Regions from separate parts of the Bacillus sp. Pc3 genome, predicted to be linked through region 2. Evidence: predicted binding sites of a transcription regulator. Region 2 holds the regulator's gene; the other holds the start of a gene.

Region 1 (3,413 bases), 1.0 Mb from region 2:
CTTCATAATGCTCAAACGTTTCGCCTTTTTCTTTCGCAAGCTCAGCTGAACGCTGAATGGAATAAAAGTTCACCATCATAAAGAACGTATTCGCGAAATCTCTTGCTTCCGGGCTTTCATACGCGATGCCGTTTTGGGCCAGGTAGCCGTGAAGGTTCATGGCGCCTAAACCGATCGACTTCATCGCTTTGTTCGCGCGTCTGACTGCCGGCGCGTTGCGGATATCCGTCGTCTCAGATACATGAGTCAGGGAATCCGTCGCGAGTTTCACCGTGCGCTCAATCGATTTATGTTTCATGACATTCAAAATATTTAATGAACCAAGGTTGCAGGAAATGTCCAAGCCGATTTCGTCTTCCTCGTCATAATCTGTGTAAGCCGAAACCTGTGACGCCTGAAGCACTTCAGAGCAAAGGTTCGAGAATTTCACTTTTGATACGTGGTTATTCGCGTGCTCTTTGTTTACGTTGTCCTGGAACATAATGTACGGATAACCTGACTCGGAACGGAGAACGGCAAGCTTTTCAAGCAATTTGCGCGCATTCACTTTTTCTTTTTTGACACGCGGGTTGTCGACAAGCTCCTCATACATCGCCGTCATGTCCATTTCGTCCATATGCTGGCCGTATTCTTTATAAATCGTATGCGGATAGAATACATAAGCCGCTTTATCCTCACGCGCAAGCTCAACGAACTTATCCGGAATGACGACACCGATAGAAAGCGTTTTGACGCGCACATCTTCATCTGCAGAAATCTTTTTCGTATCAAGAAAATCATTGATATCGCGGTGGAAAATATTTAAATACGCCGCGCCTGAGCCTTGTCTTTGGCCCATTTGGTCAGCGTAACGGAACGCATTATCAAGAAGCTTCATGACGCCTACAACACCTTTTGTGGCGTTTTCAACATCTTTAATCGCTTCGCCTTTCGCGCGAAGCTTGGACAGATTAAGAGAAACCCCGCCGCCCAATTTAGACAGCTGCATGGAAATATCGATCGCCCGTGAAATATCGTTTAAGGAATCATTGACTTCGAGCAAGAAGCAGCTCACCAGTTCTCCGCGGCGTTTTCTGCCGGCATTCAAAAATGTCGGTGTACTCGGCTGATATTCCTGGTTGATCATCAGGTTTACATATTCTTTTGCTTTCTCAGTGTCGCCGTTTGCGAAGAACAGCGCGACGATTGAGATTCGGTCCTCATAACGCTCGAGGATTCTTTTCTTGTCATTCGTTTTCAAAGCATAGTCATTATAAAATTTAAACGCACTCATGAAGGAAGGAAAACGAAACTTCTTTGCGTAAGCTGTCTTAAACACTTCTTTAATGTCTTCAAAAGAGTAAAGGCTTAAGAATTCCTCTTCGTAGTATTGGTTTTCAATCAAATAATCCAGCTTCTCTTTTAAATCGTGAAAGTAAACTGTGTTTTGATTGATATAGTCAACAAAATAGCTATGTACAGCCTCTTTATCTTTATCAAACTGGAATTTTCCATCTTGTTGGATCATGATTTCGTTATTTAACTGGATCCATTTTGGCACTTGATTTTGTGACAACTCTTTCTACCTCCTGAGTAAACAATTCAACGTCTTTAGATGTGCCGCTGAGTTCAAATTTGTGCAAGATCGGCACCTGATATTGTCTTGAAATGGTATCGGCGCTTTTTGCAAAGTTATCGCCCCATACTTTGTTGCCGCTCGCAGCGACTCCTAATAAGAGATGGGCGTATTTTTCGAGAAATGATTGTGTTGATGCCGGTACCTGACCGAAGTTTGTCGTGTAGGTGACCAAAACAAACGGAGTGTCCACGTGGTTCGTTTCGTCCACCTTGCGGATCAGCTGAAAGTCTGTTTTATTCACAAAACGCTGAACATTCCCTGTCTTTGAATCAAATATGATTTGAACCATCCTTATCACGACCTATCAAAAATAATGAATCTCTTAACACTATATATAGTATACTAACCTCTCAGAAAAACACAACATATTGAGATCGATTTATAAAAAATTCATATTTTTGAAAGAGCGGACTTTGGCTCTGGCCCGATTAACGCCCAAAAAAGAGAGCAGAACGAGAATCATCTCTCATCCTACTCAAGGTGTCATGTGTAAGCCGATGTCTATCATAACATGAAAAAAAACTGCTTAGTAGTCTAGACTTTTATTCTTATTTTTTGTAAGAATCACATTTTTTTTCGCTTTCAACGGTTTCTTCAATCTCCACATCAGCACCGATTTCTTTCAGTACGGCTTTCAGAGCGCTTGTGATGGAAGCCTCTCTGATCAGTTCTTTGCCGTCAACGATGATGCTGGTTCCATATTCATAGCAGGAATCATCTTCACAAGTTTCTTCCCAATGGTTGATTATCACCTTGTGTTTCAATCGTCTCACCCTCTGCATGATCAATGTCAGTACTTAGTGTAGCTTGTGCGGCCCGCTTTGTAAATTCGAACGCTTGTGAAATTTATTCAAGCTCATCCAGCGCCGTTTCTTTTTTCAGTTCGATTTTATTCGTTTTTTCATCATAGCGGTATATTTTTAAGTAACCGTCCTCGACGATGCCGAAACGATTATGTTCCAGCTGCACCATGCCTTCTGTCTGCGGTTCGGTATCCGCCAAGCCGCCGTCATCATCCGTCACCACCGTCTCATGATTGCTGCAAGCTCCAAACAGCAAAAAAACAGCGATCCAAACGAGCGTAATCCTGATTCTTCTCAGTTCATTTTCACTTTCGAACACGATTTTCCGAACCCCCTTTTATGTTTCCGATATACAGCCTGCAATATACAGATGCGCATAGAAAAAGACCATTGTTCATGGTCTTTTTCAAAAAGTCTATTCAAGCTCAAGCTGGACGTTTTTTTGCGGGGCGAACGTGGAGATGGCATGTTTATAAATAAGCTGCTGCTTCCCCTCCGTTTCGAGCAAAACGGTAAAGTTGTCAAAGCCTTTTACCTGGCCGCGAAGCTGGAAGCCGTTGAGTAAAAACACCGTGACGAACGTATTGTCTTTTCGGATTTGATTCAAAAACTGATCTTGAATATTAATCGGTTTCATGTTTCGTCCTCCTTGGTTCTCAATACAATACTGTTTCGATTAAATTTCCAGTTTTCCTGCTATGCACTCGAAAATTTCCTTTTTTTTCTGCTCAATATCAACAGGCGGCGTCATATCTGTCCATGAAACGGGCATTTTATTGCGAAACCAGGTCAGCTGGCGTTTCGCATATCGCCTAGAATTTTGTTTTAATTGTTCCACAGCCTGAGGGAGCGGCACTTTTCCATCAAGATATTCATACAGCTCTTTATAGCCGATCGCCTGAATCGATTGGCTGTCCCGGATATTCATATCATACAGCCGCTTTACTTCGTCAAGAAGGCCGGTTTCCAGCATCAGGTCAACGCGCTCGTTA
Region 2 (3,413 bases):
TGATCAAAAAAATATCGACAATCCGCATAAAGATCTGCGGAGGGCGAGAGCGTGCGGAGAATCCATCATTCCGACTTCTACAGGCGCCGCCAAAGCGCTGTCGCTCGTGCTGCCTCATTTGAAAGGAAAACTTCACGGTCTCGCTTTGCGTGTTCCCGTTCCGAATGTGTCATTAGTGGACCTTGTCTGCGATCTGAAAACAGATGTGTCGGCCGAGCAAGTGAACGCCGCTTTCCAAAGAGCCGCAAAAACGTCGATGTACGGAATTCTTGATTATTCGGATGAGCCGCTCGTTTCTTCGGATTATAATACGAATTCACACTCTGCGATCATCGACGGACTGACAACGATGGTGATGGAAGACCGAAAAGTAAAGGTACTCGCCTGGTATGACAATGAATGGGGATATTCCTGCCGGGTCGTTGATCTTATCCGTCACGTCGCCGCGCGAATGAAACACCCGTCAGCTGTGTAGACTAAAGATCATGGACATTTGTTAGAAAAAAACCCTTAACGGCATATTCGCAAAAAACACACCTTGCAAAATAAACTTAAACACAGTATACTATCTTTCGTGAACTTCTTGCTCGTGACTGCTTCGGAATTACTTAAAGGGTTAGGACCTCTCCGGACTAACTTTCCCCCGTGGTAAATGGCCGGGTCAGTTCTCGGAAATTCACTTTTTTAATTCTTGTTAAGGGGGGTCCATGATTATGGAAACAATGGGGCGTCACGTCATCTCCGAGCTGTGGGGATGCGATTTTGATAAGCTCAATGACATGGATTTTATTGAAAAAACGTTTGTAAATGCTGCTTTGAAATCAGGAGCTGAAGTGCGCGAGGTCGCATTTCACAAATTTGCACCGCAAGGCGTAAGCGGAGTCGTTATTATCTCTGAGTCACATTTAACGATTCACAGTTTTCCTGAACACGGATATGCAAGCATTGATGTTTATACTTGTGGAGACCTGGATCCTAATGTGGCTGCGGATTACATTGCGGACGCATTACATGCAGATACAAGAGAAAACATTGAAATACCGCGAGGAATGGGGCCTGTACAGATTAAACAGGCACAAGCGAAAGTACTGTAATTTTCAAAACGCAAACACAAGGGAGCTAAGCTGAAAAAGCCATTACGCGCTTTGAAGCTGATGCTCCTTTTCTAATGTAAAAAACAGCATTGCTTTTTCTTTAAGCATTTTTTTTGTAAAATAGAAAAGATAAGGCCGGTCTATCGGCTCTCCCAACAAATAGGCTCATCCTAGAAACGTTGGCGGGCATTTACCGGAAGCTTGCGAACCGCATTACAGCAACGAAACAGATGGGAGCTGATCCAATTTGAAATGTCCTTCATGCCAGCACAACGGTTCCCGCGTACTTGATTCACGGCCTGCGGACGAAGGGAAATCAATCCGCAGAAGGCGGGAATGCGAAGCCTGCCATTACCGCTTCACTACATTTGAGAAGTTTGAAGAGATGCCTCTGATCGTCGTGAAAAAAGAAGGCGTCCGGGAAGAATTCAGCCGTGAAAAAATGCTGCGCGGGTTAATTAAAGCTTGTGAAAAAAGACCCGTTCCTTTAAAAACATTGGAAGACATGTGCTTTGACATTGAAAAAGAGCTGAGAAACCAAGGTGTATCTGAAGTCAAAAGCGAACTTGTCGGAGAAATGGTAATGGACCGTCTGGCGAAAATCGATGAGGTGTCTTATGTCCGCTTTGCCTCCGTCTACCGGCAGTTTAAGGATATAAACGTGTTTATCGATGAATTGAAAGATTTAATAAAGAAAGAACGCTGAGAGAGCTAAGAGATTGTGTCTGGCTCTTTTCTCATGAGCAAAATTGGCATTTGATAGATCGCAGAAACGGTGTAAAATGAGAGTAGAAACATATCGGAAGGTTTGAGAATCATGGCTGACTATTGGAATGACGTATTGCCTGTAGATCCTTATACGGTCAAAAGCCGTTCGCTTCTTCAGGATGTCGACAGACAGGTTTTGACACATCTGTACCAGCCGCTGATCGGTTCTTTTGCATTCTCCCTTTATATGACCTTATGGGGAGAGCTTGAGCAGAACCGCTTGTGGGGAGCGGAATCCACGCACAGGCAGCTGATGGGCATGATGCAGTCAAATTTAAAAAAGATTCATCATGAACAGGGAAAGCTTGAAGGAATCGGGCTGCTGAAAGTGTATATCCGGGAGTCCGAGCAGAAAGAGCGGATGTTTATTTATGAGCTGCTGCCCCCGCTCAGACCGAATGATTTTTTTGAAGACGGCATGCTGAATGTCTTTCTTTATAACAGAGTCGGTAAAACGAAATACCAGCAGCTGAGACAATTTTACACGCACCCTTCCGTCGGCGCGGACGCAAGGGAAATTACCCGTCCGTTTAATCACGCCTTTGCCTCTTTTCAGCCGAGCGAATGGAAAATGACGCCTGATATGGAAGAGGCGATGAAGCTCCCCGAGGACTATGAGACGGCGTCTGTCGGACAAGCGCCTTCCTATACGGTGACGGAGGAAGTATTTGATTTTGAGCTTTTCATGGCGGGACTGTCAGAAACGATGATACCGCGTAAATCAATCACGCAGGACGTGCGGGAGAGCATTAAAAAGCTTTCATATTTATACGGAATAGATCCTATCTCCATGCAGCACGTCGTCATGACCGCAATTAATGAACAGGATACGATAACGGCCGAAGCGCTGAGGAAAGCGGCCAGCGACTGGTACCAAATTGAAAGAAGCGGTAAGCTTCCGGAACTGATTGATAAAACACAGCCTGTCACCTTGAGAGAAAACCGGACGGAAAAGGACGATTCATTGAACGGCGAACTCATCGCACAGCTTGAGACCATATCACCGAGAAAGCTTCTTCAGGACATTGCGGACGGGACCGAGCCGTCAAAAGCCGACTTGCAGATTATCGCCGATATTATGTTCGAACAAAAGCTTGAGCCCGGCGTCACCAATGTGCTGATTTATTATGTCATGCTGAAAACGGATATGAAGCTGTCCAAAAACTATATCCAAAAAATCGCCGCCCACTGGGCCAGAAAGAAAGTCAAAACGGTACGGGAAGCAATGAAGCTCGCAATAGAAGAGCACAGGCAATATCTTGATTGGGCGGACGGCAAAACAAACGGCGCGGCGCGCGGCAAAAAAACCGTCCGGGAAGAAAAGCGCCCTGATTGGATGAAAGAAGAAGAAACCGGGAAGAAACAAGAACAGCCGGCTCTTTCCGTGCAGGATCTTGAAGAACAGAAGAAAAAAATGATGGAAGAAATGAAAAAACTGAAAAAATACTCTGCCTATTGAGACAGAGAAGCGGGGTGATATTGAATGGAACCGATCAGCCGATCCTTAGAAGGCGTGACGAAAAGACCTGACTTTCAAAAACGCCTGGAACG

What was found. The regulator NrdR, encoded in region 2, represses ribonucleotide reductase genes. The targets are predictions, from matches to a motif close to AACACNATATATNGTGTT.
Region 1: the regulator NrdR is predicted to act here: its motif matches at 1,943-1,960, upstream of nrdI (class Ib ribonucleoside-diphosphate reductase assembly flavoprotein NrdI).

Annotation. Positions count from the first base shown of each region.
Region 1 covers NZ_CP010406.1:270,400-273,812, forward strand. Annotated here, with positions in the region: gene nrdE (class 1b ribonucleoside-diphosphate reductase subunit alpha) at 1-1,555, opposite strand, end outside; gene nrdI (class Ib ribonucleoside-diphosphate reductase assembly flavoprotein NrdI) at 1,515-1,907, opposite strand; gene SB24_RS01095 (hypothetical protein) at 2,167-2,382, opposite strand; gene SB24_RS01100 (YmzC family protein) at 2,465-2,740, opposite strand; gene hfq (RNA chaperone Hfq) at 2,837-3,058, opposite strand; gene miaA (tRNA (adenosine(37)-N6)-dimethylallyltransferase MiaA) at 3,098-3,413, opposite strand, start outside.
Region 2 covers NZ_CP010406.1:3,248,563-3,251,975, forward strand. Annotated here, with positions in the region: gene SB24_RS15640 (glyceraldehyde-3-phosphate dehydrogenase) at 1-475, shown strand, start outside; gene speD (adenosylmethionine decarboxylase) at 714-1,094, shown strand; gene nrdR (transcriptional regulator NrdR) at 1,342-1,800, shown strand; gene SB24_RS15655 (replicative helicase loading/DNA remodeling protein DnaB) at 1,912-3,321, shown strand; gene dnaI (primosomal protein DnaI) at 3,346-3,413, shown strand, end outside.